Regions from separate parts of the Comamonas guangdongensis genome, predicted to be linked through region 3. Evidence: predicted binding sites of a transcription regulator. Region 3 holds the regulator's gene; each other region holds the start of a gene.

What was found. The regulator FNR, encoded in region 3, switches genes on or off when oxygen is low (the NO sensors DNR and NnrR bind a similar motif). The targets are predictions, from matches to a motif close to TTGATNNNNATCAA.
Region 1: AB6724_RS13630 (MBL fold metallo-hydrolase RNA specificity domain-containing protein) is a predicted target of FNR. The motif match lies at 5,896-5,909, and genes of this name have one in related genera.
Region 2: AB6724_RS05755 (universal stress protein) is a predicted target of FNR. The motif match lies at 2,246-2,259, and genes of this name have one in related genera.

Annotation. Positions count from the first base shown of each region.
Region 1 covers NZ_JBFYGN010000015.1:21,038-31,567, forward strand. The annotation lists gene AB6724_RS13615 (efflux RND transporter periplasmic adaptor subunit) at 1-1,119, shown strand, start outside; gene AB6724_RS13620 (efflux RND transporter permease subunit) at 1,142-4,372, shown strand; gene AB6724_RS13625 (efflux transporter outer membrane subunit) at 4,386-5,852, shown strand; gene AB6724_RS13630 (MBL fold metallo-hydrolase RNA specificity domain-containing protein) at 5,993-7,396, shown strand; gene AB6724_RS13635 (alpha/beta fold hydrolase) at 7,478-8,338, opposite strand; gene dmpG (4-hydroxy-2-oxovalerate aldolase) at 8,390-9,421, opposite strand; gene AB6724_RS13645 (acetaldehyde dehydrogenase (acetylating)) at 9,434-10,384, opposite strand; gene AB6724_RS13650 (Bug family tripartite tricarboxylate transporter substrate binding protein) at 10,405-10,530, opposite strand, start outside.
Region 2 covers NZ_JBFYGN010000005.1:39,087-49,616, reverse strand. The annotation lists gene AB6724_RS05770 (universal stress protein) at 1-375, opposite strand, end outside; gene AB6724_RS05765 (universal stress protein) at 477-929, opposite strand; gene AB6724_RS05760 (universal stress protein) at 981-1,433, opposite strand; gene AB6724_RS05755 (universal stress protein) at 1,671-2,123, opposite strand; gene AB6724_RS05750 (metal-dependent hydrolase family protein) at 2,505-3,983, opposite strand; gene AB6724_RS05745 (hypothetical protein) at 4,516-4,899, opposite strand; gene AB6724_RS05740 (Rha family transcriptional regulator) at 4,960-5,304, opposite strand; gene AB6724_RS05735 (KAP family P-loop NTPase fold protein) at 5,622-7,076, opposite strand; gene AB6724_RS05730 (hypothetical protein) at 8,256-8,936, opposite strand; gene AB6724_RS05725 (DNA breaking-rejoining protein) at 9,038-9,448, opposite strand; gene AB6724_RS05720 (FABP family protein) at 9,559-10,215, opposite strand; gene AB6724_RS05715 (hypothetical protein) at 10,325-10,530, opposite strand, start outside.
Region 3 covers NZ_JBFYGN010000021.1:32,870-43,399, reverse strand. The annotation lists gene AB6724_RS16585 (universal stress protein) at 1-12, opposite strand, end outside; gene AB6724_RS16580 (heavy metal translocating P-type ATPase) at 207-2,582, shown strand; gene ccoS (cbb3-type cytochrome oxidase assembly protein CcoS) at 2,582-2,719, shown strand; gene ccoN (cytochrome-c oxidase, cbb3-type subunit I) at 2,783-4,219, shown strand; gene ccoO (cytochrome-c oxidase, cbb3-type subunit II) at 4,239-4,871, shown strand; gene AB6724_RS16560 (cbb3-type cytochrome oxidase subunit 3) at 4,889-5,026, shown strand; gene ccoP (cytochrome-c oxidase, cbb3-type subunit III) at 5,054-5,965, shown strand; gene ccoG (cytochrome c oxidase accessory protein CcoG) at 6,047-7,489, shown strand; gene AB6724_RS16545 (FixH family protein) at 7,570-7,875, shown strand; gene AB6724_RS16540 (hypothetical protein) at 8,126-8,389, shown strand; gene fnr (fumarate/nitrate reduction transcriptional regulator Fnr) at 8,454-9,176, opposite strand; gene hemN (oxygen-independent coproporphyrinogen III oxidase) at 9,448-10,530, shown strand, end outside.

The DNA of each region.
Region 1 (10,530 bases), on a different contig from region 3:
CCGCAAGCTGCCGCGCCGGCCGTGCCGGTCTCGGTGGCCCAGGTCCTGCAGCAGGACGTGACGCTGTGGAACGAATTCTCCGGCCGCCTCGAGGCCGTGCAGCGCGTGGACGTGCGCCCGCGCGTCTCGGGGGCGGTGCAGGCCGTGCATTTCAAGGAGGGCGCACTGGTGAAGGCCGGCGACCCGCTGTTCACCGTGGATCCGGCCCCTTACACGGCGGAAGTCGACCGTGCCGAGGCGCAGGTCGTGGCCGCCCGGGCGCGCATGGCCTATACGCAAAGCGAATCCGAGCGCGCCGCGCGCCTGTGGGACGAGCGCGCGATCGCACAGAAGGAATATGACGAGCGCGTGAATGCCCAGCGCGAGGCCGATGCCAACCTGCGTGCTGCCCAGGCAGCACTGCAGACCGCCAGGCTGAACCTGGGCTACACGCAGGTGAAGGCGCCGGTCAACGGGCGCGTGGGCCGCATCGAGGTCACCGTCGGCAACCTGGTGAGCTCGGGTGCCGGGGCCCCGGTGCTGACCACCCTGGTGTCGGTGGACCCGATGTATGCCAGCTTCGATGTGGACGAGCAGATCGTGGCCAATGCCTTGCAGGGCCTGCAGGCCGCCAGCGAGGGACGCAGCACGCGCGCGCTGATCGAGACCATTCCCGTGCAGATGGGCGTGGGCACGGGCGACGGAACGCCCTATGCGGGCCATCTGCAGCTGATCGACAACCAGGTCGATGCGAAAAGCGGCACGGTGCGCGTGCGTGCGGTGTTCGGCAACGCCGACGGCACGCTCATGGCCGGGCAGTTCGCGCGCATCCGCATGGGTCAGCCGCAGAGCGCGCAGGCCGTGCTCATCACAGAGCGCGCCGTGGGCACGGACCAGAGCAAGAAGTTCGTGCTGGTGATCGGCGAGGGCAACAAGGCCGAGTACCGCGAGGTGCTGCTGGGCGCGCCGGTCGACGGCCTGCGCGTGGTCAGCTCCGGCCTCAAGGCCGGCGAGCGCATCGTCGTCAACGGGCTGCAGCGCGTGCGGCCGGGCGTGGTGGTCGCGCCGCAGGAGGTGCCCATGGACGCCAAGGCCGAGCTGGCCGACGGCCGCAGCGCCGCCAAGCAACCCGCGGCTTGAGAACCCTTAATCCCTTGATGCCATGAACCTTTCCAGATTTTTCATCGACCGCCCGATCTTCGCGGGCGTGCTGTCGGTGCTCATCTTTCTCGCGGGCCTGATCGCCATGCGGACGCTGCCGATCTCGGAGTACCCGGAGGTCGCTCCGCCCTCGGTGGTGGTGCGCGCGCAGTATCCGGGCGCCAGCCCCAAGGTGATCGCCGAAACCGTAGCCACGCCGCTGGAGGAATCCATCAACGGCGTGGAAGGCATGCTCTACATGGGCAGCCAGGCCACGACCGACGGCGTGATGACGCTCACCGTCACCTTCAAGCTCGGCACCGATCCCGACAAGGTCCAGCAAATGGTGCAGAACCGGGTTTCGCAGGCCGAGCCGCGCCTGCCCGAGGAAGTGCGCCGCCTGGGCGTGACCACGGTCAAGAGCGCGCCCGACCTGACCATGGTGGTGCACATGGTCTCGCCCAACGGCCGCTATGACATCGACTATCTGCGCAACTACGCGGTGCTCAATGTCAAGGACCGGCTGGCCCGCATTCCCGGCGTGGGACAGGTGCAGATCTTCGGCGGCGGCGACTATTCCATGCGCGCCTGGCTCGATCCGCAGAAGGTGGCGCAGCGCGGCCTGTCGGCCAGCGACGTGGTGGCGGCCATCCGCAAGCAGAACGTGCAGGCCGCGGCCGGCGTGGTGGGCGCCTCGCCCGGGCTGCCCGGCGTGGACACGCAGATGTCGATCAACGCCCAGGGGCGGCTCTCCAGCCCCGAGGAGTTCGGCGACATCATCGTCAAGACCGGTGCGGACGGTGCCGTCACCCGGCTGCGCGACATCGCGCGGCTGGAGCTGGGGGCGGCCGACTACTCGCTGCGCTCGCTGCTCAACAACGATCCGGCCGTGGGCATGGGCGTGTTCCAGGCGCCGGGCTCGAATGCGCTGGAGATTTCCGAGAACGTGCGCAAGACCATGGCCGAGCTGGCCAAGCACATGCCCGAGGGCGTGGAGTACCGCATTGCCTATGACCCCACGCAGTTCGTGCGCGCCTCCATCGAGTCGGTGATCCATACGCTGCTCGAAGCCATTGCGCTGGTGGTGATCGTGGTGATCCTGTTCCTGCAGACCTGGCGCGCCTCCATCATTCCGCTGCTGGCGGTGCCGGTGTCGGTGGTGGGGACCTTCGCGGTGCTGCACCTGCTGGGCTTCTCGATCAATGCGCTGTCGCTGTTCGGCCTGGTGCTGGCCATCGGCATCGTGGTGGACGACGCCATCGTGGTGGTGGAGAACGTGGAGCGCAACATCGCGGCCGGGCTCACGCCGCGCGAGGCCACCTACCGCGCCATGCGCGAAGTGTCGGGCCCCATCATCGCCATTGCGCTGGTGCTGGTGGCCGTGTTCGTGCCGCTGGCCTTCATCAGCGGCCTGACGGGGCAGTTCTACCGCCAGTTTGCGGTGACCATCGCCATCTCGACGGTGATCTCGGCCATCAACTCGCTGACGCTTTCGCCGGCGCTGAGCGCGCTGCTGCTCAAGGGCCACCATGAGCCCAAGGATGCCCTCACGCGCGGCATGGACCGCGTGCTGGGCGGCTTCTTCGGGCGCTTCAACGCGGTGTTCCAGCGCGGCTCCGAGGCCTATAGCGGCGGCGTGCGGCGCGTGATCGGGCACAAGGCCGGCATGCTGGTTGTCTACCTGGCCCTGGTGGGCGCGACCTGGAGCCTGTTCCACCTGGTGCCGGGCGGCTTCGTGCCCATGCAGGACAAGCAATACCTGGTCGGCTTTGCGCAGCTGCCCGACGGTGCGACGCTGGACCGCACCGACAGCGTGATCCATCGCATGGGCGAGATCGTCAAGAAGAACCCGAACGTGGAGGATGCGATCGCCTTCCCGGGCCTGTCGATCAACGGCTTCACCAACAGCTCCAACGCCGGCATCGTGTTCGTGATGCTCAAGCCCTTTGCCGAGCGCACGCGTGCGGACCAGAGCGGCGCGGCCGTGGCCGGGCAGCTGAACCAGGCCTTCGGCGAGATCCAGGATGCCTTCATTGCCATGTTCCCGCCGCCGCCGGTGGCCGGCCTGGGCACCACGGGCGGCTTCAAGCTGCAGATCGAGGACCGGGGCTCGCTAGGCTACGCCGGCATGGATGCCGCAGTGAAGGCCTTCATGGTCAAGGCCTACCAGACGCCCGAGCTGGCAGGCCTGTTCACGAGCTGGCAGGTCAATGTGCCGCAGCTCTATGCCGACATCGATCGCACCAAGGCGCGCCAGCTGGGCGTGCCGGTGACGGACATCTTCGAGACCTTGCAGATCTACCTCGGCAGCCTGTATGCGAACGACTTCAACGAGTTCGGCCGCACCTACAGCGTGCGCGTGCAGGCCGACGCGGCCTTCCGCGCGCGGCCCGAGGACGTGGGCCAGCTCAAGGTGCGCTCGATGACGGGCGAGATGGTGCCGCTGTCCGCGCTGATGAAGCTGGACCCCAGCTACGGTCCCGAGCGAACCATGCGCTACAACGGCTTTCTCGCGGCCGACGTGAACGGCGGCCCTGCACCCGGGTTCTCCTCGGGGCAGGCACGCGCGGCCGTCGAACGCATTGCCGCCGAGACGCTGCCGCCCGGCATAGGCTTCGAGTGGACGGAGCTGACCTATCAGGAAATCCTCGCGGGCAATTCGGCCGTGCTGGTGTTCCCCATCGCCATCCTGCTGGTGTTCCTGGTGCTGGCGGCGCAGTACGAAAGCCTCACGCTGCCCGTCGCCATCATCTTGATCGTGCCCATGGGCCTGCTGGCCGCGATGACCGGCGTGTGGCTCTCGCATGGCGACAACAACGTGTTCACGCAGATCGGGCTCATCGTGCTGGTGGGGCTGTCGGCCAAGAACGCGATCCTGATCGTCGAGTTCGCGCGCGAGCTGGAGTTCGCGGGACGCACGCCGGTACAGGCGGCCATCGAAGCCAGCCGACTGCGCCTGCGGCCCATCCTGATGACCTCGATGGCCTTCATCATGGGCGTGCTGCCGCTGGTGCTGTCCACGGGAGCCGGCTCCGAGATGCGCAGCGCCATGGGCGTGGCCGTGTTCAGCGGAATGATTGGCGTGACGGCCTTCGGCCTGTTCCTCACACCCGTGTTCTACGTGCTGTTGCGCCGCCTTGCCGGCAACCGGCCGCTGCAGCAGCACGGCAGTCATGTCGCGCCGATCAGCGAGTCCGGCCACGGTGCATCGGCCTTGCCCATGCCTGCTGCGCCGCGTGCCTACGAAGAATGAACCCAATTCGAGAATGGATTCCGATATGAACGCGATGCAACGCATTCGATCCCTGGCGCTGCCGCTGAGCGCGCTGATGGCGGCCCTGGTGCTGGCCGGCTGCGCGAGCGCGCCGCCCGCGGTGGCGGAGCATGCGGGCCTGGCCGTGCCCGCGAGCTTCAGCACCGGGAAGCAAGCTGCCGCTGGCTGGACGACGGCAGCTCCGGCCGAGGCCCAGCCGCGCGGCGCCTGGTGGCTGGCGTTTGCCGACCCCGAGCTCAGCGTCCTGGTGGAGCGCGCCGGCCAGGCCAACACCGATGTGCAGACCGCCGCCGCGCGCCTGGCCGAGGCGCGCGCTCTGCTGCGCTCGGCCGATGCGCAGCGCCAGCCGCAGATCGGTGCCTCGGGCGGCGCCCTGCGTCAGGCCGGGGCCAATACCGCCAACGGCATGCAGCCCGCAACCCTGGTCACGGCCGGTCTTAGCTTCTCGTACGAAGCTGATCTGTTCGGCCGGTTGTCGCGTGCCAGCGAGGCTGCGCGCGAAGACGCCCATGCACGTGAGGCCTTGCTGCAGAGCACGCGCCTCATGGTGCAGGCCGATGTGGCCCAGACCTATCTGCAGCTGCGCTCGCTGCAGACCGAGCACCAGCTGGTCGAGCAAAGCCTGACGGCCTACCGTGAGACTTTGACGCTGATCGAGAAGCGCTACCGGGGCGGCGATGCGGCGGAGCTGGATGTGGCGCGCATGCAGACCGAAGTTTCGGCCACCGAGGCCGAGGCGCTGGCACTGGAGCGCCAGCAGTCGGCCCTCACACATGCGCTGGCCGTGCTGGTGGGCGATGTCGCCACCGGCTTCACGCTGGCTTCAGCGTCGGGCGATGCGACGCTGCCCGTGATTCCGCCGGGCGTGCCCGCCACCGTGCTGGCGCGCCGTCCCGATGTTTCCGCGGCCCAGGCCTCGGTGCTCGCGGCCCAGGCACGCGTGGGCGTGGCCCAGGCCGCATGGTTCCCGGCCATCACGCTCACGGGCAATGGCGGCTATGCCTCGCCCGAGCTGGGCGACCTGTTCAAGTGGTCGGCGCGCTCCTGGGGAATCGGTGCGCTGCTGTCGCTGCCCATCTTCGACGGCGGCCAGCGCGCCGCGCAGGAGGAGGGCGCGCGCGCGCGTCTGGAGGCTGCCGTGGCGGCCCAGCGCGGCCAGGTGCTGGCAGCCTTCCGCGAGGTGGAGGATCAGCTCAGCGCTCTGCGCCTGCTCGCAGGCCAGGCCCAGGTGCTGGGGCAGGCCGTGCAATCGTCCGAGCGCGCCACCCACCTGTCGGACGTGCGTTACCGCAATGGCCTGGTCAGCCAGCTCGAGCTGCTGGACGCGCGCCGCAACGAGCTGCGCAACCGGCGTCAGGCCCTGCAGGTGCGCACCGCGCAGTACACCGCGACGGTGGCACTGATACGCGCGCTGGGCGGGGGCTGGGATCGCGCAGAGCAGTTGGCGAGCAGCCGCTGACGCAGGGCCCGCGAGGCCACAGGCGCCTCGACAGCGGGCCGCATTGATGCAGGTCAAGCCAAGGCCGACTCGTCTGGCGACGCAGCTACGAGTGGTGCTAGATTCATTGACGGTCCATGTGGATCGTCAATGAGTGCTTCATGAACATCACATTTCACGGTGCGGCGCAGTCGGTCACGGGCTCCTGCTTTCTGGTGGAGGCGCATGGCTGCCGCTTTCTGATCGACTGCGGCATGGCTCAGGGCGGGCGCGAGGCCGACGAGCACAACCAAAAAGCCTTTGCCTTCGATGCTGCGCGCATCGATTTCGTGGTGCTGACCCACGCCCATATCGATCACAGCGGCCTGTTGCCCAAGCTGGCGGCGCGGGGCTTCAAGGGTCCGATCTACACGACATCGGCCACCAGGGACCTGCTGGATGTGCTGCTCAAGGACAGTGCCCATATCCAGCAGATCGAAGCCGAGCGCTATGCCAAGCGCCACCACGATCGCAAGAGCGACAAGGACGCCTACCAGGCGCAGCCGCTGTACACCCTGGCCCATGTGGCAAGGGCCATGGAACTGGTCCAGGCCAAGCCCTATGGCAAGCAGTTCGAGCCCCATCCCTCGGTCAGGCTCTGCTTCCAGGACGCAGGGCATATTCTGGGCTCGGCGATCGCCGAGATCTGGCTGGCCGATGGCCAAGGCGGCACGAAAAAGCTGGTGGCCAGCGGCGACCTGGGCCAGCCCGGCCGCGTGATCCTGCGCGACCCGACACCGATAGCACAGGCCGATGTGCTGCTCATCGAGTCCACCTATGGCGACCGTCTGCACCGGAATACTGAGGACACGCTGGACGAGCTGGTAGAGGTCGTCACGCGCACCGTGCCCCATGGCAATGTGGTCATTCCGGCCTTTGCCGTGGGCCGCACCCAGGAGCTGCTCTATCACTTTGTGCAGCTGATCCAGCAGGGACGCTTGCCCAATGTCGAGATCTTTGTGGATTCGCCCATGGCCGTGGCCGCCACCGAGATCACGCTCAAGCACTTTGCGGTGTTCGATGAGGAGGCCAAGCAGCTGCTAGCCAGCGCCCGGCAACTCAAGGAGTCGCCCCATATCCACTTCATCAGCGATGTGGAGGAGTCGATCAAGCTCAACCGCATCAGAAACGGCGCCGTGATCATCTCGGCCAGCGGCATGTGCGATGCGGGCCGCGTGCTGCACCATCTGCACAACAATCTGTCCCGGCCCGAATGTGCGGTCCTGATCTGCGGTTTTCAGGCCCGGGGCTCGCTGGGTCGGCGCCTGGTCGACGGCGTCAAGCAGGTGCGCATGTTTGGCGAGGAGGTCGAGGTGCGCGCCAGCGTGCATACGCTGGGCGGTTTTTCTGCCCATGCCGACCAGAAGGCGCTGCTGGACTGGGCCGCTGCATTCGCCAAGCCGCCGGCCCAGACCTTTGTGGTTCACGGCGAAGAAGATGCGGCCCAGACCCTGGCCCGGGAACTGCGGCAGCAGCTGCATTTCAATGTGAGCGTGCCGGAGCTGGGCCAGACGATGGAGATCTGAGCCCGCGCGGCAATAGCCGCGATCTGCTCCTCAGCCGATGGGCCTACACGCCGGCGCGGCCTTGGGGAGCATTGCGTTCACTTATCGAGCCAGGAACTCCCGAACCATGCGATTGAAGGTGTCCGCATGTTCCCATTGGGCCCAGTGACCGCACTGGTTGAAGATGTGCATTTCGGCATTGGGGATGCCCCAGATCACGCGCAGGCCGATGTCCAGGGGCACAAAGCGATCGTCGCGCCCCCAGATCACCAGGGTCTTGGCCTTGATTTCCGGCAGGCGGTGGCCGTAGTCGCTGAACTGCCTGGGGTTGATCTGCAGGCTCTTCACGAAATTCTCGAGGTGGTCGCGGCGCGCAAGAATATTTGCCAGGCGCTGCTGGTACAGCTCCTCGGTCAGGCTGCTGGCGTCGTAGACAAACACATTCATCATGCGTTTGAGGTTCTCCACCGTTGGTTCGCGGTAGAGCGCGCCAATCAGCTTGATGCCTTCCGTGGGCATGGGCACGAACTGGCTGGGGCCGCCCGTGCCTCCGCCCATCAGAACCAGCTTGTCGATGGCTTGGGGGTTGGCCAGTGCAAAGCCCACGGCACTGTGCGCGCCCATGGAGTTGCCGATGATGTGCACCTTGGCGATGCCCAACAGATCCAGCACGGCCTTGAGGCAGCGGGCATTGAGGTCCGAGCGTGAGCCCGTGCTCAGAATGGAATCGCTCTTGCTCCAGCCCGGGCAGTCCAGCAGGATGACGCGATAGCCGGCGTCGACCAGAGGTTCGATATTGCGGTGGAAGTTCGACCAGCCGCTGGCTCCCGGCCCGGAGCCATGCAGCATGACGACGACCTTGTCGCCGCGCCCCACATCGTGGTAATGCAGCTGCAGCGGCTTTCCGTCTTCGGTAATGGTGATGAAGCGGCTGCTGGCTTCTTCGCTGATGTTGCTATTCATTGGAATCTCCTTGTGGGCCGCGCCGCTTTGGGCACGGCTTGTTTCGGGTGGTCAGGCCGCGGCGGCTGCGCGCTGGTGCAGCAGGTCCAGTGCCACATCGACGATCATGTCTTCCTGCCCTCCGACCATGCGGCGCTTGCCCAGCTCCACCAGAATGTCCACGGCCTTGAGTCCATATTTGGCGGCCGCGGCTTCGGAGTGGCGCAGGAAGGAGCTGTAGACCCCGGCATAGCCCAGGGCCAGCGTCTCGCGGTCCACGCGCACCGGGCGGTCCTGCAAGGGGCGAACGATGTCGTCGGCGGCGTCCATGAGCTTGTAGAGGTCCGTGCCATGGTTCCAGCCCAGGCGCTCGGCGGCTGCGATGAACACCTCCAGGGGAGCATTGCCCGCGCCGGCGCCCATGCCCGCTAGGCTGGCATCCACACGGTCGCAGCCTTCTTCCACGGCCACGATGGAGTTGGCCACGCCCAGGCTCAGGTTGTGGTGGGCGTGCATGCCGGTCTGGGTCTCGGGCTTCAGAATGTCCTTGAAGGCCCTGAAACGATCGCGCACGTCGTTCATGCCCAAGGCGCCGCCCGAGTCCACCACATAGCAGCACGTTGCGCCGTAGCTCTCCATGAGCTTGGCTTGCTGCGCCAGGCCTTGAGGGGTCTGCATATGGCTCATCATCAAAAAGCCCACGGCCTCCATGCCCAGATGGCGCGCGTATTCGATGTGCTGCCTGGACACATCGGCTTCGGTGCAATGGGTGGCCACGCGCACCACGCGCACGCCGGCTTCGTAGGCGGCCTTGAGGTCATGGACGGTGCCGATGCCGGGCAGCAGCAGGGTCGCGATCTTGGCGTGCTTGACCACGCTGGCCACGGCCTCTATCCACTCCAGATCGGTATGCGCGCCAAAGCCGTAGTTGAAGCTGGAGCCTTGCAGGCCGTCGCCGTGGGCAACCTCGATCGAGTCGACCCTGGCCTCATCCAGGGCCCGCGCAATCCGCCCGGCCTGCTCCACGCTGTACTGGTGGCGGATCGCATGGCTGCCGTCGCGCAGCGTGACGTCGGAGATATAGATCTTTTTGTTGGGATTCACGGTGTTGTCTCCTCAGGCGGCCAGGGCTTGAGCTGCCAGCATGCGTTCGGCCATGTGCTCGGCGGTGCGCAGGCCGGCGCTGGTCATGATGTCGAGGTTGCCGGCGTAAGCGGGCAGGTAGTGGGCGGCGCCCTCGACTTCCAGGAAGATCGAGGTCTTGAGCCCGGTGAGCGCATCGCCCACGCCGGGGATGCGGATCGGGGTGTCGATGCGGTCGAACTGCACCTTCTGCTTCAAGCGGTAGCCCGGCACATAGGACTGCACGGCAGCGGCCATCTGCTCTACCGATGCGGCAATGGCGGCCTCGTCGGCCAGCGCGCTCAGGGTGTAGACCGTGTCGCGCATGATCAGCGGCGGCTCGGCCGGGTTCATGATGATGATGGCCTTGCCCTTGGTGGCGCCGCCCACGACTTCGATCGCCTTGGACGTGGTCTCGGTGAACTCGTCGATATTGGCGCGGGTGCCGGGGCCGGCACTCTTGCTGGCGATCGAGGCAATGATCTCGCCATAGTGCACCTTGGCCACGCGCGAGACTGCGGCCACCATGGGGATGGTGGCCTGGCCGCCGCAGGTGACCATGTTCACATTCGGCGCGCCCAGATGCTGCTCGCCATTGACCACGGGAATGCAGTACGGGCCGATGGCCGCCGGCGTGAGGTCGATCATGCGGATGCCGGGCTTGAGCGAGCGCAGCAAGGCCTCGTTCTTCACGTGTGCCGAAGCCGAGGTCGCATCGAACACGAAATCGATATCGGCGAACCCGGGCATGCGAGTCAGGCCTTCCACGCCCTCGTGGGTGGTGGCCACGCCCATGCGGGCGGCGCGTGCCAGGCCGTCGGAGTGGGGGTCGATGCCGACCATGGCCCCCATCTCGATGTGCTTGCCGTGGCGCAGGATCTTGATCATCAGATCCGTGCCGATATTGCCGCTGCCTATGATGGCGGCCTTGAGCTTGTGCGTCATATGAATCGTCTTCGGAGAACTTAATCGATGGATGCGCCGCTGGCCTTGATCAGCGGTGCCCAACGGGCCAGCTCGGCTTGCATATAGCTGCCGAACTGCGAGGGTGTCGATGGGAAGGGCTGCATGCCCTGATCGGCAAAACGCTT
Region 2 (10,530 bases), on a different contig from region 3:
AATGCTGGTGATGCCCTTGTGGCCGTGGGACGCCATGCAGATCAGGTCGCAGTGGCCGTCCCGGGCTTCCTTGATGATGGCTTCGCTGGTCGAGGGGCTGGTCACGCGCACGGTCTTGCACTGCACGCCTGCGGCCTTGGCCTGATCCTGTGCGAACTGCAAAATGACATCGGCCTCCGCTTGGGCGCCTTTTTCGAACTCCGTCAGGTCATAGGCAATCAGCGTCCGTGCCCCATAGACCATGGCGCGATAGTCGGGCATCACAAACAGGGCGGTCACCTGGGCACCTTGCTCCTTGGCCAGCTGGATGCCTGCGCGAACCGCGGCCTCCGAGAGTTTCGAGCCGTCGGTGGGAATAAGCAGGTGTTTGAACATGGGCAGAGCTTTCCTGTACTTGATGGAACCGAGAAAAATGGCTGCCAGCGCCTCCTGAACGAACGCCGGCAGCTGCGGAAATACGACTTCCGGGGCGCGTCCTATGCCAGGGCCGGCCGGTGCACCAGCACGGGGATGCTGCTGTGGCTCAGCACCTTCTGGGTCTCGCTGCCCAGCAGCACGCTGCTGATGCCCTTGCGCCCGTGGGAGGCCATGCAGATCAGGTCGCAACCGCTGGTCTTGGCCTGCCTGACGATGGATTCATAGGCGGAGATATCGACCACCTTGACGGTCTTGCAAGGCACGCCTTCCTGCTGGGCAAGCTGCTCGATCAGCTGCAGCGCGGTGTCTGCAGCTCTGTGGCTGCTTCGCTCCAGTTCCTCATAGGCGTTGAAGCTCAGCATGCCTTCCGTTCCATAGATCACGGGGTAATCCGGTATCACATACAGGCCCGTGACCTGGGCGCCTTGCTCCTTGGCCAGCTGGATGCCCGCGCGGACCGCGGCCTCCGACAGCTCCGAGCCGTCCGTGGGGATGAGCAGATGTTTGAGCATGTACAGCTTTCTTGCGTGCGGTAATGAATCGAAAATTGGCAGGCGGCCCGTCTAGGCCAGGGCCGGCCGGTGCACCAGCACCGGGATGTGGCTGTGGGTCAGCACCCGCTGGGTTTCGCTGCCCAGCAAAATGCCGCTGATGCCCCTGCGCCCGTGCGAGGCCATGCAGATCAGGTCGCAATGGCTGTTTTCCGCTTCCCTGATGATGGCCTGGAACACGGACATGCTCGTCACCCGCACGGGCCTGAACTGCACGCCTTCCTGCTGGGCCAGCTGCTCCATGAACAGCAGGGCGACGTCGGCCTCCTGGCTCGCGCTTTTCTCGAACTCGTCGGCGTTGTACGTCATCAGCGCATTCACGCCGTAGATCAGGGCGCGGTAATCCGGCATCACATACAGGCCCGTGACCTGGGCGCCTTGCTCCTTGGCAAGCTGAAAGCCTGTGCGGACCGCGGCCTCCGAGAGTTGCGTGCCGTCTGTGGGAATAAGCAGATGTTTGAACATATTCAGCTTCCTTGTGCGCCTGAATAGCGGGCTCGATCCAATCTATGCCAAGGCTCGCATGCTGTGCAATACCTGCATGAGCAACGTACTGATTCAACCGTCGGGCCCGGCCTGCATCGGGCGGCACCAAGACCGCGCGGCCGCCGAACCATGAGATCGATTGAATCAGGGGTTAGTACTGCTAGCGCTTATCCAGCAATCGCTGGCAGCTATCAAAAAATGACTCCCAGGGCAGCCCTAGGCCAGGGCGGGGCGGTGCACCAGCACCGGGATGTTGCTATGGGTCAGCACCCGCTGGGTCTCGCTGCCCAGCAGCACGCCGCTGATGCCCTTGCGGCCGTGGGAGGCCATGCAGATCAGGTCGCAGCCGCTGGTCTGCGCTTGCTTGATGATGGCCTGAAACACGGACATGCTGGTCGAGCGGTCCGTCTTGCAGGGCACGCCTTCTTCCTGGGCCAGTTTCTCGATGAACTGCAGGGCGGTGTCAGCATCCTTGTTGGCGCTCTTTTCAAACTCGGACGAGTTGTACGTCACCAGCGCGTCTGCCCCATAGATCAGGGCGCGGTAGTCCGGCATCACATACAGGCCGGTGACCTGGGCGCCTTGCTCCTTGGCCAGCTGTATGCCCGCGCGGACCGCGGCCTGCGAGAGTTCCGAACCGTCCGTGGGGATGAGCACATGCTTGAACATATCCAGTCTCCTGGCGCGGCAAAGCGCGCATTGTTTCCAAAAGAATCCGAATCGCTGTCGAATGCATATTCCCACCGCACGCGGGCGGGGGCAACGCTTTGTAGGGGTATTGCTGACGTTTCTTGATGAAAATCAAAGTCGCACCGGCATGGCGCAGAAAATGCCGCCAGCGCATGTCCCTCAAGCGCCGGCAGCTATCAAAAGCAGACTATCTGAGGCAGATTGGGCCGTGCGGCTTGTCTTTCGCGCTGCCGTCCAGACCTGTCATCCACAAATAGGGAGTGAGTTGAAAGTGCTATGCATCGGCTGCTTCTTTGTTCTGCGCCTGGGCACCAGCAGCGCCGCTGCGGCGGTCTTGGTCTGCTGTGTCATTTGTCTCCCTTACAGCGTGTTCTTGTGCACCTTGCCGTCCTTCATGATCAGGCGCAGGTTCTGTTCCGGGTTGCTCAAGAAGTCCAGATTCACCGTTGGGTCGCCCTCGGCCACCAGAATATCTGCAAACGCACCGGGGGCGATGTGGCCCAGCGGCTGGGGGTAGGGGTTGCGCTCGCCGGACAGAGCCAGCAGTTCGCCATTGGTGCCCGTAGCCTGCTTCAGCAGCGTCATCGGGTCGTAAAAGCGTGTCAGCTTGGCCAGTTGCCGGCCCTGTGTGGCCGTGCCCTTGGGGCTGAACAGAATGTCCGTGCCCCAGCCCGTCTTGATCCCGTACTTCTGAGCCATTTCATAAGCGCGCGCAGTGCCCGCAGTCACGCGGGACTGGCTTTCGCGGCGTGCGGCATCGGGGTAGGGGTTGGCGTCCTCGTCCTGCAAAAACGGCTGCAAGCTCCACCACACGCCCTCGTCACGCATCATCTTCACGCTCTCTTCATCGGCCAGTTGGCCATGCTCAATGCTTCTGACGCCTGACTTTATGGCCCGCTTGATGCCCTTGGGCGTGTACACATGGGCCATCACATAGGTGTTCCAGTCGGCGGCGGCCTCTACGCCGGCACGCAACTCCTTCTCGGTGAACTGGGTGCTGTCCATCGGGTCGTACAGCGATGCTACGCCGCCGCCGGCCAGCATCTTGATCTGCGATGCGCCCAGCATCAGTTGTTCGCGCACGCGGCGCAGCACCTCGGTCTCGCCGTCCGCAATCATGGCCACGCCGATTTGCTCCACCATGCTCAGCGGCTCGTTCGCTGCACGCGGAATATCGCTGCGCAGGCGAAAGTCGCCATGGCCCGAGGTCTGAGAAATCATCGCTCCGCTGGGATAGATGCGCGGGCCCGGCACGATGCCTTCGTCAATCGCGCGCTTGAGCGCAAAGGCAGGGCCACCAGCGTCGCGCACCGAGGTGAAGCCGCGCATCAGCGTGCGCTGCGCTTCCTGCGCGGCGGAGATGTACAGATAGCCCAGATCTGCCGTCATGGCCGTCATCTGCGGCATGGCTGCCAGCATGGTGTGCCAGTGCGTATCGATCATGCCCGGCATCACCAGCTTGCCCTGGCAATCGATCACCTGGGCACCTTCCACCTTTTCGCCGGCAGAGGGAAGGGCTGCAATCACTTTGCCCTGAATCAGCACCTGCACGCCCTGGCGCACCGCCTTGCCCGTGCCGTCAAACAGACGCAGATTGGTCAGCAACACGGGACGGTCGGCTTGCTTTGGCGTGCCGCCGGCACCGGGCTCTGCCGCATGCAGGCCTACGAACGGCGCCATCATGGCGGCCACCCCGCCTACAAACATGCGGCGGGACATATCGGTCATGACCCGTTCATGCAGCAACTGACACACCACACTGCCGCAGGTGCAGGCTCTGGGGCGAATCGGGCCAGTCTTCCAGGCCAGGTCGGCGTCGGTAGCGATTGCGTTACTCATTTGCGTTCTCCCTTTTTGCTGAATGAACAAAGACGCCGCGGCAGGCGTGACAAATGGAAGCATCAGCTCACAACTTGATGCACCTATGCTACACGACGGACGGTGCATGAAAAACACCCCCTCGAACCAGGGTGCCGGGGAGTTGATTGCATTTTGAGAGCAAGCTAAAACGGGCCGATACACCAGCACCGGAATGCTGCTGTTCACCAGCACGCGCTGGGTTTCGATGCCCAGCAAAATGCCCGCAATGCCTTGCGACCGTGCGACGCCATGCAGATCAGTTCGCAGTGGCTTACCCTGTGGTCTTCTGCTGCGTCGTGGGTCGTCGCATGCTTCAATCTGCCGGTTGTGCTGTCCGGCCTGGAGTACTCCACATCGACCTTGGGTTGCGTACTCTTGGGAGCGGTACTCGCTTTGCCTTACTACTTTCCTGAAGTCCGAGTTGTTCTGGCCTTCCACCCCAGAGGCCTGAACCAAAGCCCCTCAGAGGGGGCTTGGGTATGTCCAGACGCGTCCGGCCATCAAAAGCCGCCTATCGGAACGTCATGCGCAGCAGGCCTTCATCGGGCGCAGGGGGCTGCTTGGCGGACAGGGCAGGTGCAGATGTAGGGCGCTGGCCGGGGTACACCGGCAGCGTGACCTGCATTTCACGGTGCTGGGCACGCTGGGTCAGCCGCTGGGTGCAGGCCGTTGCCAGCGTGGCCAGATGCGCGTCGGTCGCGCTCATGATCTCGCCGTCGGCAATGCGCTGAGGCAGGCTGCTGAAGGACACCACCATCTGGTCCGTCGCAATCGGCTGGGCATGGGGCAGGGTGGGGCGGCCCTGGCTGTCGTAGTTTAGATTCAGCAAGTAGCGGCTGTGCTGCCACTCGTCTGCATCGCCCTGCATCACCGCATTGAACACCGTGCGATGCACCTGCGCCGCGGCCTCTGCGGCCAGAGAAAAGGCCAGCTCTATGCGCTGCGTGTCCGCAGGCTAGTGCAGCGCGGCCTCCATACGGTTGAAGGCGTCGATATAGGCCAGCTTGAAGGCCAGTGCCTTCTTGCCGGTAAAGCCCATGGCCAGCAGCGTAAAGCCGTCGCGGGTCAGGCGGTAGGCTGGGTATGCGGCTTTGGCACCTTGGCCGCCTTCGATTTCAACAGACACCTGCGCAAAATTGCGCAGGTGCTCGGGTGTCAGGGACGGGAGCAGGTTTTCAATGGCTCGAAGCACATCACGATGGTTCTTACCAAAGTGGTGAGCAAGCTCGGTGCTCAGAGTTGTGGGCTTGCCGTCAATGACGGTCAGAGTAGGCGCAGAGGCCAATGCGGGTTGCGACATGAGATGCTCCTTGCTGAGACTTGAAAGCCTCGCTGGAGCGTTCTTACGCGCCGCCAACGAGGTGGCCGGGAGGTTAAGAACCTAGAGCAAGCTAGGCGGACTTCTTCCCCTTTCGGGTCTTGTATCCGTCGCCCTCCCGGCCATAAACCAACCGTCTGCAAGAGTGCAGGCGTGCAATGTCCGGGCGCAAAAAAAACCGCCAGTTATCGGATGCGGTTTTCCCGCCTGCTCTTGGAGTTCTTACGCTCCACCTCTTGCGAGGCGTTGCTAGTGTACTAGAAGTCGGATGACAGGGGGGAGTTCTTTAAATCTCTCGACTAGATCTTGTAATTGAGAGACATCAGGGATAGATCAATGTAATCGTCGTACGAAGGTGATATTCCTGTGAAAGAATATCTATAGATGTTTGAATCCCATCCATCATTTATTTCAGTATGGGAGGCCTTCCTTTTTCTTAAGATATTGTATGTGCTTATTATTTCGTAAAGACTGATAATGGTTGTTTCTCTATTAACAAACCCATCGTAGTAGTATGCAAAATTTATCTTTCTTGATAATTCTAAATATTCGCTTTTTTGTTCGTTTTTGAATTTTATAAAGTCATCATTGTCTCTGTGAGCTAAACATAAACACCATATTAGAAATGTATTTTGTAATGTTTCGTGTTGAGACTTGTTGCGGTAGAGATTGCTGATTATTATGTATCTATTATAAATTTGACGAATACTGCGAAGGCTTAAATCGAAAAAAGAGGATATTTTATCAAATATATATGCGAAGGATATATGTATGCGAGGTCGCTCGTTATCAACTATTTCAAGCAGCGGAAGGTGATTAAATTCATTGAATTTGAATTTTTCTTCTAAATTCTTACTAAGAATCTTAATGAACTCTAGCCTTCTGGGTGCTGGTAAAGTGAAGTCGAAGCTGAAGAACCGTTTTAGATACATTCTGGAGTTGAATCCAGAGCCATACACTGCCTTTATGGACTCGCAAAGCTGCGACTGATCTGTAGCGACAACGAAGCAGAAACCGTTAGCGTTGAAGATATGCTTTAAGGTCTCTAGTAGCTTGATGGCATAAAGTGGACGACATCTGTCAAGCTCATCGATAAAAATAAATATAGGATTGGAAATATTTTCTTCTTTTGAAAGTAGACTTGATATTTGAGAAAGATTTTCCTTTAGTGCGGTAATGGATTTTTGTCTTATTTGATGCGAGTCGAGCTGATTTTTAAATTCTTTTTCTATTATTTTTAGAGAGTCCTTTGTTAAATTTGGGGAATTTTCATCGTCTCTATCTTTATTTTCACCACCGTTGATTATTTCAAGGAACTGATCGCCAGCATATTTTTTTACTTGGTGCGTTATTAGTTGCTTCACACTTGGAATAAAAGCCGATGCGGCGGACTTTAAAAGCTCAGAGGATTTTTCTTTGATTGAGTTGACTGCGATTTTATCGATTGTTATTTTATCTGTCCATTCGGGAATTGCTTTTTTGAATTCACTCATTAGGGCAACAAATGGCTCTTCGCTAAGATCGTGCTCCCAAGCATCGAACCTGAGTACTGGATGACCTTTTGAGGACAGGTCTTTCATCCAACAGTTTATAAAGTGAGTTTTTCCTGAGCCCCATTCACCATCAATACTAAAGATAAGAGCGTTGTCATCTCCATTGGAGAGGTCGTTGCTTTTTACGACAGAATAAATGAAGTCGGCAACATTTGATCGATTTAATAAATCTTTTGCCCAAGGATTTTCTTCAGTAGTCATATTTCTTAAAAACGATTACCACAGATAAACGGTGCTTCCCGAGTGCCCGCTGTGCAGGGTGGTGGTTTTGTCTTCCACCACTTTGCCGCCCTTGCATGCCTCTTGAGAATAGGTATTGCCGCAGCGATAGATGGGCTGCGCTATGGCTTGAGTCATAGCGGTGGCTGGCAGCAAAAATGCTGCGTAGTCAAGATAAGCAGAAAATGCATGCGCTGCATTATCTGTAAAAATAAGTTACTAAAGAATTAACCCCGACCCGCAGTGCGATGTTGGGCAACTGTAATAAACCAAAGAAAAAGGCAATGTAGAGAGCTGCATTGCCTTTGTGCGTTAGCAGCCGCTTTTTCGGCGCTAACCAGATTTCAACGGCAGCTTCGGTGCCGCGACTTCACTACCTGCTGCCAGGTTGGGCGCTTTGCGATAGCGCCGCTTGTTGCTGATTGGCAATAAGCTGGGCTGCCAAATGGCTTCTAAGCACTTGCTCCAGCGCGGGCGAGGGCGTCTCAGGGTCTGGGGTCTTGCCAAAGGCAATCAGATTTCTGGTGAGTTGCACGGGGGTCATCAAGATTCCCCAAGGCAGGCCCCACCAACCCAGAAACAATGAGAAGACCGTGTCTCCAAGTTTTTGCTTGGTGCCGCATCGGGCGCAAGCCACCAGCGGCCGGCTCGACCACGATGTCATCATGACCACGGAGTACACACGGTAAGAGGTGTGCACATCCACCGGGCCGGGGCCGTCACATCGGGGGCAGTTGCCTTTGTGAACCCGAAAGATATAAGCCTTGACGTCGGCGGGGGAGAGCTGACTCGCCGCTTCGGAAAGTCGCCCTTGGTGCTGACATTTTTCATTGCAGTAGCGACGTTCGCCGTCTCGCTTTCCGCCAAAAAGAATCCTGGTATTGCAGTAAGCGCATGAAGCCATTCAGTCCCTCTCAGAGTTGTTGTTGCGCGTGACTAAATCAAATATCGCTTCTGATCACCCGTTTAAATTCAGAGGCGATGATTTGTGTGTCAAATGCGCCTAACTCGTGGGAGCGATGGCATGTTGAATTTGTTTTTCATCAAGAGGTCAGAACGAACTCAAGATGAATGATTGGATCGAGAGCGGCGTGGTGCTCAAGCAAGGCACAAAAGCCCTGCTTGAGTCCGAGCGGGCCGAGGCCCGCGCTTTCATCCAGCTCAGTTGGTCGCAAAGCAGTACAGCAGCCCGGCGCTGCCGGTCAGTTGGAGCTGGTCGACGCTGCAGCCGCGCGTGCCGTGCGATGAGTTCCACGAGGCATTGGCCACAGGGTCTGGGTTGGTGCCCTTGTGGTCGTGGTGGCCCACGATGGCAGAGCCGCCGTCGCTCTTGGTCCAGTTGCCGCAGGTGGTGTCCTTGCCGGGCTCGGGCACGGCCACGGTGCCGTCAGGGCGCGAGCCGGTGAGGATGTCGTGGCGGTTGACCTCGTCGCCAAAGCCCGAGACGACCTCGCCCTTTTCGGTCAGCGAGGTTTCCTTGCCGACCTTGGCATTGGCGCTGTGCAGATCGGCCACGCTGGTGGCAATGACCACGCCCTTGGCATTGCGCCATGGGCCGTTGCCGATGCGGTCGCGCGCATTGACGGCCGGTTGCCCGTTCAGGGCCGCATTGCTCAGGTAGGCGCGCCAGGTCTTGTTGCCTGCGCCCACGCTTGCGGCCAGCGACTGGCAGTAGCGGTCGGCCCCGGCCAGTCCGCCCAGGTCGCCGCCCTTGCCGGGGTTGGTGCTGGTGATGAAGAAGCTCATGGGGTTGCCGCCCGATGCCCCCATGGCGCCGCAGCCAACGACCAGAGCGGCAGTCGCAAGGGCGGTTCTGGCAGAAAGAACCAAACGACGGGGCATGGCAGGCTCCTGAGCAATAGTGGAGCCCGCAGGCTAACGCAACGTCGTGTCAGCGGCAATATGAGTCGTTCTGCGAGCCGTGCCCGCAGCCGCGGCCTTTGTCAGCTGCCTTGCTCGACCGTGAGGGTAAAGCGGGCGCTTTCACCGCGTTGCGCCGCTTCGCGCGTCAGATAGACCTGCACGCGGTAGCTTGCGCCGGGTTCCGTGCGGAAGCTGCAGATGTTTGGGGCGGTGGCGGCCTGGCACAGCGGATCTGCAGAGCCGTCCTTGACGACATCCATGCGGGTGTTGGCGTTGTCGGTGTTGAGCTTGACGGTCAGTTGCTGCTGGGGCCGGGTGTCCAGCCCGTATTGCGTGATGCCATTGCCGGTGATCTGGCCGCTGTAGGAACTGCTGCCGTTGACGCTGCTTGCGCTGGACTGTGAACTGCTGCTGGACTGGGCCATGGCAATGCCTCCAATGAGAGAGCCGTACAGGAGGGCGGCTGCGAGCATGGGGTGTAAGCGTTTCATGCAACTCTCCTGGGAAGGATGGCACGCCGCCTTGCCGGGGCGGTCTGCTTGTGTCGACAGCTGGGAGATTAAGCCGCAAGGCGCGGCCGTGTCGATGGGCTGCCGCCCGTTCAGGCGGAAACTTCCTGTGTCTTCATTGCCGCCAGTGCCGTGGGGTTGGGCGTGGGCTCGCCGATCTTGTGTAGGGTGTTGCGGTCGGTGTGGGCAAAGGGTTCGCTCTGGCCGGGGATGGTCAGTGTGGTTTCCTGCTCGTACGACCAGGTGCCGTCCGCGTGCTTGGTGACGGTGATGGTGTAGGCGTCGGTTCTGAAGGCGTGCTCCAGAAACGGGTTGCTGGAGATGCCGTTGACGGTGGAGCCGCGCACGGCCTTGAGGGTGAAGCTGGTGGCGTCGGCCGTGGTTTTGCCCGTGGCCATGGCGGTCTGGCCGCGCGGAATGGTCAGGGTGAGGATGATGTTGCCGGTAGCCGGCTCCCACAGCCAGTAGCCGACCTGGTCGTGAAAGGTTTCCACGTCGTCGGGCTTGACGATGCGCGTGTGGTAACGCAGGCCGTAGAAGAGCTGCGGGCCGTTGGTTTGCGCATCGATGGGCTGCAGCTCCATGTGCTCGATAAAGGCCTGTTTTTCGGGGCCGTCGGCCTTGGGGTTGATGTCCAGGCCGCGCCTGCCGGTCCAGATGCCGGCCATGCCGCTGAAGGGGCCGAGGTTGGCCAGGGTGTTCACATCGGGCGTGGGCTCGGTGTAGATGTCTTGGGGAAAGTTTTCCATGGCGGGTGGTCGGGCTTTCAGATGGGCTTTCACGTTGAGATCTGGTGAGGCCCAGTTTACCGGCCGTGGAAGGTGGCGACCCTGACGGCCGTCACCTTGAGGCCCTGCCTTAGCGGCAGGAGATGCTGCGCCAGCTGGATTTGCCGTCGTTGAAGAACTCGGTCCAGACGGTCATGGCTGGCGGTTTGCGGCTTGAGAGCATGATTTTGTTGGGAATGTCGGGGCCCAGGCTTGCAGGCTGGCCCAGCTCGTCGAAGACCTGTACCGCGCACAGGCTGACGTCTTCGCCGGCATCCGATTCGAGCACCACGCGGT
Region 3 (10,530 bases):
GCGGTTATACATAGGGTGCTCCTTTCTGGTCTTGTCCTATGAATTCAAGCATAGAACGTTCCGGCTGTTAACGGTTGATTAATGTCAAGGTCGTTATGATGGCGGCCCGTTACGCTTGAAACATGTCTCAGAACCATCCTGTCCAGCCCGCCCAGGCCGAGCAGGCTGTTGTTGACCCCGGTTTCCCCGTCCAGCCCCAGGCATCGATGCATTTGCTGGACGATCCGCAAGAGTGGAGTTCCTTTGGCCGACCCGCGGCCCGGAACTCCCAGGCTCCCATTCCTGAAGACCCGACCGAAGCCCCGGTGTGGGATTCCTTTGTGGTTCTGGAGGGCATGCACTGTGCTGCGTGCGCGCTGACGATTGAGGAAGCGCTGCGAGCCGTGCCCGGTGTGGAGGGGGCCGAAGTCAGCGCAGCCACGCGCCGTGCCCGTGTCGTGTGGCGCCACGCCCAAGTGCTTCCGTCCCAGTGGATGGAGGCCGTGGCGCGCGCCGGCTATCGTGCCCTGCCGGCACGCGACGCTTTCGCGCGCGAGCTGCGCCAAGCCGAAACGCGGCGCGCGCTGTGGCGCTGGCTGGTCGCGGGGTTCTGCATGATGCAGGTCATGATGTATGCATGGCCGGCCTACACGGCCAAGCCCGGCGATCTGGACCTGGAGTTCGAGACGCTGATGCGCTGGGCCTCCTGGGTGATCTCCCTGCCCGTGGTCCTGTTCTGCTGCGGGCCTTTCTTCAAGAGCGCGCTCAAGGACATAGCCCAGCGCCGCGTGAGCATGGACCTGCCCGTGGCCATAGGCATGCTGATCACCTTCGTCATCAGCACCCTGGGCACCTTCGATCCGGCCGGCCCCTTCGGTCATGAAGTCTTTTTCGACTCGCTGACCATGTTTGTCTTCTTCCTGCTCACCGGCCGCTGGCTGGAGCTGCGCCTGCGCGACCGCACGGCGGGGGCGCTGGAGGCCGTGATGAACCGGCTGCCGGATTCGGTGCTGAGGCTCAAGCCCGGCGGCGACGAATTCGAGCGCGTGGCCACGCGCCGCCTGCGCACCGGCGATGTGGTGCGCGTGCTCACCGGCGAGGCCTTTCCCGCCGATGGAACCATTCTGCGCGGCAGCACCCATGCCGACGAGGCCTTGTTGACCGGTGAATCCACGCCCGTATTGCGCGCAGAAGGTGATGCAGTCACCGCTGGAAGCTACAACCTTGATAGCGTTGTCGAGCTGCGCGTGGACAGCGTGGGCGAGAGCACGCGCTTCGCGCAGATCGTAGGCCTGATGGAAAGCGCCTCGCTGCAAAAGCCGCGCCTGGCCCAGCTGGCCGACAAGGTGGCGCGGCCCTTCCTGGTCGTGGTGCTGCTGGCCGCCCTGGGCGCGGCCGTCTGGTGGTGGCCCACGGACCCGGGCCAGGCCATGATGGTGGCCGTGGCCGTGCTCATCGTCACCTGCCCCTGTGCGTTGTCGCTGGCCACGCCCGTGGCCATGCTGACGGCGGCCGGCACGCTGGCGCGCAGCGGCGTGCTGGTGCGCAATCTCCAGGGGTTGGAGGCGCTGGCCAGCGTGGACACGCTGGTGTTCGACAAGACGGGCACGCTGACCCGCGACGGTCTGGTGCTGCGCGCCCTGACCCCGGCCGCAGACCAGAGCGCCGACGCGGTGCTGGCCCTGGCGGCCTTGCTCGCGCGGCAGTCCATGCATCCGGCCTCGAGGGCGCTGGCCCGGGCCGCCGAGGTGGCGGAGCTTGCGGCCGGTGCCTGGCAGCTGGATTCGGTGCAGGAGCTGGCCGGCAGCGGCCTGGATGTCTGGGTACAGGGCAGGGCGGATGCCGGCCTGCGTCGCCATTTGCGCCTGGGCTCGGCCCGGCATTGCGGGGTGGCGGAGCTGGCGCCGCAAGAGCCCGGCCAGAGCGTGCTGCTGGCCGAGGAGGTCGATGGCGGATGGCGGGCTCTGGCCCAGTTTCATCTCAGCGAGGATCTGCGCGCCGAAGCGGCCTGGGTGATTGCCGAACTTGGGCGCCAGGGCGTGAGCGTGCAGCTGCTTTCGGGCGATCGCCCGGCGGCCGTGCAGGCCGTGGCCGCCCAGCTGGGCATAGAGCAGGCGCAGGGCGATTGCCGACCCGAGGACAAGCTGGCCCGGATGCAGGCCGCCCAGGCCGCCGGCCACCGCGTGGCCATGGTCGGCGACGGTCTGAACGACGGCCCAGTTTTAGCCGGAGCGCATGTCTCTTTTGCGTTTGGTAGAGCAGTGCCGCTGGCACAATCGCGAGCAGACTTCGTGGTACTGGGAGACAGCCTGGAGTTAGTGCTGCAAAGCCTGTTGCTGGCCCGACGGACCTTGTCCGTGGTGCGCCAGAACCTGGGCTGGGCAGCAGCCTATAACGCGATCTCTATTCCTCTGGCCCTGATGGGCTGGATGCCTGCCTGGCTGGCAGGGCTCGGCATGGCGCTGAGCTCCTTGCTGGTCGTCGCCAACGCAGCCCGTCTTGCACGTGCGTTGCCGCAGCAGGCGGCTGATAGCAACGCGTCAGGCCCTGCGCATCTTGCGCCGCGGGGCACCGTCATGCCACTGACTCAAGGAGGCCATTGATGGACGTTTTGTATGTATTGATACCGCTTTCGGTGGTGCTTGTTCTGGCCATTGTGGCCGCCCTGTGGTGGGCGGTTTACCGGGGTCAGTTCGAGAGCGTGGAACAAGAAGCTGAACGCATTCTTCGAGACGATTGATATGGCTCAACGAGCCCAATGAGAAACCAATGAACACTTTGCAAGCAATCTAAGAGGTGCCCGATGGAAGCAACAAATAACAATGCTGTCTATTACGACGACACCGTCGTAAGACAGTTCTCTATCATGGCCGTGGTATGGGGGGTGGTAGGTATGGCTGTGGGCGTGTTCATCGCGTCCCAGCTGGCTTGGCCGGAACTCAACTTCGGCATCCCATGGCTGAGCTACGGACGTCTGCGTCCGCTGCACACCAACGCCGTGATCTTCGCCTTTGGCGGCTCGGCTCTGTTCGCCACCAGCTACTACGTGGTGCAGCGCACCTGCCAGACCAAGCTGTTCATGCCCAAGCTGGCCAGCCTGACGTTCTGGGCCTGGCAGCTGGTCATCGTCGGCGCCGCCATCAGCCTGCCGCTGGGCTATACCCAGGGCAAGGAATACGCCGAACTCGAATGGCCCCTGGACCTGCTGATCGCCGTGACCTGGGTGTCCTATGCGATCGTGTTCTTCGGCACCATCGGCATCCGCAAGGTCAAGCACATCTACGTGGCCAACTGGTTCTTCGGCGCCTTCATTCTGGCCGTGGCCCTGCTGCACATCGTCAACAACGTCTCCATCCCCGCCGGCTGGATGAAGAGCTACTCGGCCTATGCCGGCGTGCAGGACGCCATGGTGCAGTGGTGGTACGGTCACAACGCCGTGGGCTTCTTCCTGACCGCAGGCTTCCTGGGCATGATGTATTACTTCATCCCCAAGCAGGCCGGTCGTCCCGTGTACTCGTATCGCCTGTCGATCGTGCACTTCTGGGCGCTGATCTTCACCTATATGTGGGCCGGTCCTCACCACCTGCACTACACCGCGCTGCCCGACTGGGCACAGTCGCTGGGCATGGTGTTCTCGCTGATTCTGCTGGCTCCCAGCTGGGGCGGCATGATCAACGGCATCATGACGCTGTCGGGTGCCTGGCACAAGCTGCGTGACGACCCCATCCTGCGTTTCCTGATCGTGTCCCTGTCGTTCTACGGCATGTCCACCTTCGAAGGCCCGATGATGGCCATCAAGACCGTGAACGCGCTGTCCCACTACACCGACTGGACCGTGGGCCACGTGCACTCGGGCGCCCTGGGCTGGGTGGGCCTGATCACCATGGGTTCGCTCTACTACCTGATCCCGCGCCTGTTCGGCAAGACCAAGATGCACTCCGTGCCCGCCATCGAGCTGCACTTCTGGATGGCCACCATCGGCATCGTGCTGTACATCGCCGCAATGTGGATTGCCGGTGTGATGCAGGGCCTGATGTGGCGCGCCGTGAACCCCGATGGCACGCTGACCTACACCTTTGTGGAAAGCGTGAAGGCGACCTATCCCTTCTATGTGATCCGTGTGACCGGTGGCCTGCTGTATCTGGGCGGCATGCTGGTGATGGCCTGGAACACCTGGAAGACCGCAATGTCCGGCCGTTCCGTGAAGGTGGCAGTGCCTGCCGCCCTGGCCCACGCCTGAGCATTGAGGAGCACAAGCAATGTCTGAACAAAATACCGCAGCTCCCAAGAGCTTTTCCCACGAGAAGATCGAGACCAACAACTTTCTGCTGATCGCACTGACACTGTTCGTGCTGGCCATCGGCGGTCTGGTGGAAATCGTGCCGCTGTTCTTCCAGAAGTCAACCACGGAAGCCGTGGCAGGCCTCAAGCCCTATACGCCGCTGCAGCTCATGGGCCGCGACATCTATCTGCGCGAAGGCTGCTACAACTGCCACTCGCAGATGATCCGCCCCTTCCGCGCCGAGACCATGCGCTACGGCCACTACTCGGTGGCCGGCGAGTTCGTCTACGACCACCCGTTCCAGTGGGGCTCCAAGCGTACCGGTCCCGACCTGCACCGCGTGGGCGGCAAGTACAGCGACGAATGGCATCGCATCCACCTGAACAATCCGCGCGACGTGGTGCCCGAGTCCAATATGCCTGCCTACTCCTGGCTGGAAACCAGCAAGGTGGATGACACCGTGGTGGCCCAGCGCATGAGCGCGCTGCGCAAGGTGGGCGTGCCCTACACCGACGAGGAAATCGCGGGTGCACAGGCCCAAGTCAAGGACAAGACCGAGATGGAGGCCGTGATCTCCTATCTGCAGGTCCTGGGCCGAGCCGTCAAGTAAGAGAGGAGGGGCTGGAAATGGATATCACCACCATGCGCATCGTGGCCACGCTGGCATCGCTGGCGTGTTTCGTGGGTATCTGGTGGTGGGCGTATGCCCGCCGCAACCAGGCCCGTTTTGACGAGGCAGCTCAGCTCCCATTCCTGGAAGACTGAGTCTGATCACCACAACGAGAACATCCCATGAGCGATTTCTTTAACAATTTCTGGTCCGTGTACATCGCGGCCGTCTCGCTGATCGGCATTCTTGGCTGCTTTATGCTGCTGGTGCTGGTGGCGCGCAAAAAAGTTGTCTCCTCGGGCGACAACACCACGGGCCATGTCTGGGACGAAGACCTGCGCGAACTCAACAACCCCATGCCCAAATGGTGGATGGGTCTGTTCGTGATCACCGTGATCTTCGGCCTTGCCTATCTGGCCGCCTACCCCGGCCTGGGTGCTTTCGAAGGCAAGCTGGGCTGGAGCCAGACCGGCGCCTACGACAAGGAAATGGCCAAGGCCAAGGCGGACCTGGAGCCCATGTACGCCAAGTTCGTCAGCATGCCCACCGAGGAAATGGCCAAGGATCCCAAGGCCATGGCCATCGGCGAGCGCCTGTTCATGAACAACTGCGCGCAGTGCCACGGCTCCGACGCACGCGGCGGCAAGGGCTTCCCCAATCTGGCCGACGGCGACTGGCTGCATGGCGGCACGCCCGACAAGATCAAGGAAACCATCACCAACGGCCGCATCGGCGTGATGCCTCCCATGGCGGCTGCCGTGGGTACTGCAGAAGACGTGCGCAACGTGGCCAACTATGTGCTGAGCCTGTCGGGCAGCCCGCACGATGCCGTCAAGGCGTCTCTGGGCAAGTCCAAGTTCGTGGCCTGCGCCGCCTGCCACGGCATGGACGGCAAGGGCAACCAGGCCCTGGGCGCGCCCAACCTGACCGACGACATCTGGCTGCATGGCTGGGGTGAGGCGGCCATCGTGAACATGGTCAATAATGGCAAGCACAACGAAATGCCTGCCCAGAAGGAAAAGCTGACCGAGGCACAGATTGCCGTGCTGGCATCCTATGTCTGGAGTCTTTCGCACACAGAAGCTCAGAAGTAGTCTGGCTTAAAAGGCGGTGCCTAGGCACCGCCTTTTTCTTGTTTGTGATTTCAGAAATTACAAAAACATTAAGGAACTGCGATGTCATGCGATAACGGGAAACCCCGCAAGGTCATCCCGATCACTCCCGAGCCTCAGGAAGGCGGGCCCGAATATGTGCCCATGTTCGCGTCCGAGAAAAAAGTCTATTCCCGCTCCATCAGCGGGCTGTTCTCGCGCTGGCGCTGGATCATGGTGTTTCTCACCCAGATCGTCTTCTACGGTCTGCCGTGGCTGCAGTGGGGCGAGCGCCAGATGGTGCTGTTCGATCTGGGCGCGCGGCGCTTTTACCTGTTCGGGCTGGTGCTCTACCCACAGGACTTCATCTATCTGACGGGCCTGCTGATCATCTCGGCACTGGCCCTGTTTTTGTTTACGGCCGTGGCCGGCCGCCTGTGGTGCGGCTTCTCCTGCCCGCAGACGGTCTATACCGAGATCTTCATGTGGATCGAGGGCAAGGTCGAAGGCGACCGCAGTGCCCGCATGCGCATCGACAAGGGCGGCTGGACCTTCGAGAAGCTCTGGAAGAAGTCGCTCAAGCAGTTCCTCTGGATTGCGCTGTCCCTGTGGACCGGCTTCACCTTCGTCGGCTACTTCGTGCCGATTCGCGAGCTGGGCGTGGAGCTGATGGCGCTGCAGGGCGGCTGGCAGATTTTCTGGGTGCTGTTCTACGGCTTCGCCACCTACGGCAATGCCGGCTATATGCGCGAGCAGGTCTGCAAATACATGTGCCCTTACGCGCGCTTCCAGAGCGCCATGTTCGACAAGGACACCATGATCGTCAGCTACGACGCGGCGCGCGGCGAAGGCCGCGGCCCGCGCAAGAAAGACGCGGACTACAAGGCTCAGGGCCTGGGCGACTGCATAGACTGCAAGCTCTGCGTGCAGGTCTGCCCCGTGGGCATCGACATCCGCAACGGCCTGCAGTACGAGTGCATAGGCTGCGGCCTGTGCATAGACGCCTGCAACTCGGTGATGGACAAGATGGAGTATCCGCGCGGCCTGATCCGCCTGACCACGCAGAATGCCGTGGCCAAGGCCTGGAAGCAGGTGCAGGTGATGCGGCGCATCTTCCGCCCGCGCGTGCTGATCTACTCCAGCGTGCTGCTGGCGCTGAGCGCCGCCATGATTGCCAGCCTGGTGCTGCGTCAGCCGCTCAAGGCCGATGTGATCCGCGACCGTGCATCGCTGTCGCGCATCGTGGCCGGCGGCAAGCTCGAAAACGTCTACCGTCTGCAGATCATGAATGCCACCGAATCCGAGCAGCGCTACCGCATCAGCGCCGTGGGCCTCGAGCATCTGGAAGTGGCTTCCGAGCAGGAGGTCGTCGTCGGCCCGGCCGAGACCCGCGGCATTGCCGTGCGCCTGCAGATTCCCTATGGCTCGGCGGAGCCGGGCTCGCATGCCGTGCACTTCAATGTGGATGCCGTGAATCCCGAGGCGGGGCGGACGTCCGAAAAAGCCGTGTTCCTGGTGCCGCGCTGAGCGGCGGACTATCATCTGTCCGGCCCGAGTCGACCCTGTGCGACACCGGCCGGGCGATAGCAATTTGAAAGAGGTTTCTCATGTCGGCAACACAAGCAAGAGCCGCCCAGGCGCAAAAAGCTCCCCATCCCGAGGACGGCAAGCCCTGGTGGAAGTTCGCCCATGTCTGGCTCATCATCTCCGGACCGCTGGTCGTGGTGATTGCGGGCTTGGTGACCGCCTATATCGCCATGAGCAAGCCCGATCCCGTGGTCGATCCCGATTACTACCGCCATGGCCTGGAAATCAACCAGCGCCTGACCGAAGCGCAAAAAAGCCTGGCTCCGGCCGTGACCGGCCGCAACCATGCGGCGACCCCGGCCCACGACCATCCTCTGGATCGCTGAGCGTCCGGCGCCACTCCATCAAAGGCCGCTTTGCGGCCTTTGTCATGGCAGGACTCTCAAAACATGAGCGCTCTGCGCTGGTTCTTCATGATTTTCAGGTGATTTGAGGTGGAAAATCAATGAGAGGCAGGCGCTGTAAGCTCTCTAAAACATAGCGGTTCAGGGTTTCCCGCCTTGGTGCATGCCCCCGGTCTGCGATCTCCATCCTTGTGCAAAATGGCATTGCCCCCACAGCCCAAGGAGATTCGTGATGGACGCTCGCAGCTGGATGTGGATTGCCTGGCCTGCCTTTCTGGCCGCGGCGATCATGGAAATGGTGGTTTTTGCGTTTGTGGACCCGCTGGATGCGCACTGGATGGGCGCCCCCCTCGAGTGGTCGCGCAGCGCCATCTATACGGTGGGCTTCTTCGTCTTCTGGCTGGTCACCATGGTGGGCAGCCTGATGACCAGGATGCTGGCGCGCTCGGCGCATGAGCTCAACGGCGGCATAGTCTCCGAGCCCTGGGTGGAGTAGGGCGCCGAGGCCGCAAAAACAAAGCCCGCTGCGTGCGGGCTTTGTGCTTGTGGGAGGGAAGGGCTCAGCTCTGGCACTGCTGGCTGTTGACGATACGCTTGAGCGCGTCGGTGTCGAGAATCCGCAGGTGGCGCTGCTTGACCTCGAGGATGCCGTCCTCGGCAAACTTGGAGAAGGTGCGGCTCACGGTCTCCAGTTTCAGACCCAGATAGCTGCCGATCTCCTCGCGCGTCATGCGCAGCACTAGCTCGGACTTGGAAAAGCCGCGCGCCGACAGGCGCTGCACGAGATTGAGCACAAAGGCCGCGAGGCGCTCTTCGGCGCGCATGCTGCCCAGCAGCAGCATCACGCCGTGCTCGCGCACGATTTCGCGGCTCATGACCTTGTGCACATGGTTTTGCAGCGCCGTGACCTCGCGCGAGAGCTGCTCGAGCTTGTCGAAGGGCATCACGCAGACTTCGGCGTCTTCCAGCGCCACGGCGTCGCAGGTGTGGTGATCGTTGACGATGCCGTCCAGGCCTATGATTTCGCCCGCCATCTGAAAGCCGGTTACTTGGTCGCGCCCATCTTCGGTGGCCACGCAGGTCTTGAAGAAACCGGTGCGGATCGCATACAGCGAGGTGAATTCTTCGCCATTGCGAAACAGCAGCCCCCCGCGCTTGACCTTGCGGCGCGTGGCCACGATTTCGTCAATGCGCTCTATCTGTTCATCGTCCAAGCCCATGGGCATGCACAGTTCACGCAGATTGCAGTTGGAGCAGGATGCTTTGATGGTTTGAAGATTCATGGGGTTTGCAGCAACGGCACACACAGGCTTGGCTTTAGCCGTCGTGCCAGTCATTGACCTCGTAGTTTGAGATGAGATGGATCAAATTGTCGCAGCCCTTGCCTTGGAGTCCCTTGATTTTCGTCAAGGACAGGGGGTTTGCCTTGGGGCACAGTGCAGGCATTCATTCAAAAAACCGCGTTTGCTGCACCTGCCTTCAGACTTGTTGCCTATCCCAGGTCATGAGAGCTCTTTGTTGCAGGCAATGTGAGCGCACCCTGACGCCAGAGTTATGACCGCAGTCACGCCCGAGTTGCTAAGCCGTTTTGATATACCGGGGCCACGCTACACGTCGTTTCCAACAGCCGACCGTTTTGTTGAGGCTTTCGGCCCCGACGACTATATATTGGCGCTGCAGCAACGCAAAGCCCATTCCGGCAGCCGCGCCCTGCCTTTGTCGCTTTATGTGCATGTGCCGTTTTGCGAGTCGCTGTGTTACTACTGCGCCTGCAACAAGATCGTCACCAGGCATCATGACAAGGCCGCAGAGTACCTGGACTATCTGGCGCGTGAAGTTGCCATGCATACCCAGCATTGCGGCAGAGGGCAGATGGTGAGCCAGCTGCATCTGGGGGGCGGCACGCCGACCTTCTTCAGCGACGACGAGCTGCGTCGGCTGATGGCCTTGATGCGCGAGCATTTCAAGCTGGACCCCGCAGGCGAGTACTCGATCGAAGTCGATCCGCGCACCGTGAGCAATGAGCGCCTGGCCGTGCTCAAGGACATGGGCTTCAATCGCCTGAGCTTTGGCGTGCAGGATTTCGACCCCGAGGTGCAGAAAGCCGTGCACCGCGTGCAGCCCGCCGAGCAGGTCTTCGCGCTGGTGGGAAAAGCGCGCGAGCTGGGCTTCGTCTCCATCAATGTGGACCTGATCTACGGCCTGCCCAAGCAGACACCGAAGTCCTTTGCGCGCACGCTGGAGCAGGTCAACGCGCTGCGTCCCGATCGCATCGCGCTATATGCCTATGCGCATCTGCCCGAGCGCTTCAAGCCGCAGCGGCGCATCGAATCCGCCGATCTGCCCATGGGCCAGGACAAGCTCAACATGCTCTCGGGGGCCATCGACGCCTTCATGGACGCCGGCTATGTCTATGTGGGCATGGACCACTTCGCCCTGCCCGATGACTCCCTGGCGATCGCCAAGCGCCAGGGCCGGCTGCACCGCAATTTCCAGGGTTACAGCACCCAGCCCGACTGCGATCTGATTGCGCTGGGCGTCTCGGCCATCGGCAAGGTGGGCGCGACCTACAGCCAGAACGTCAAGACGCTGGAGGAGTACTACGACGCGATCGACGGCGGTCTGCTTCCCGTGCAG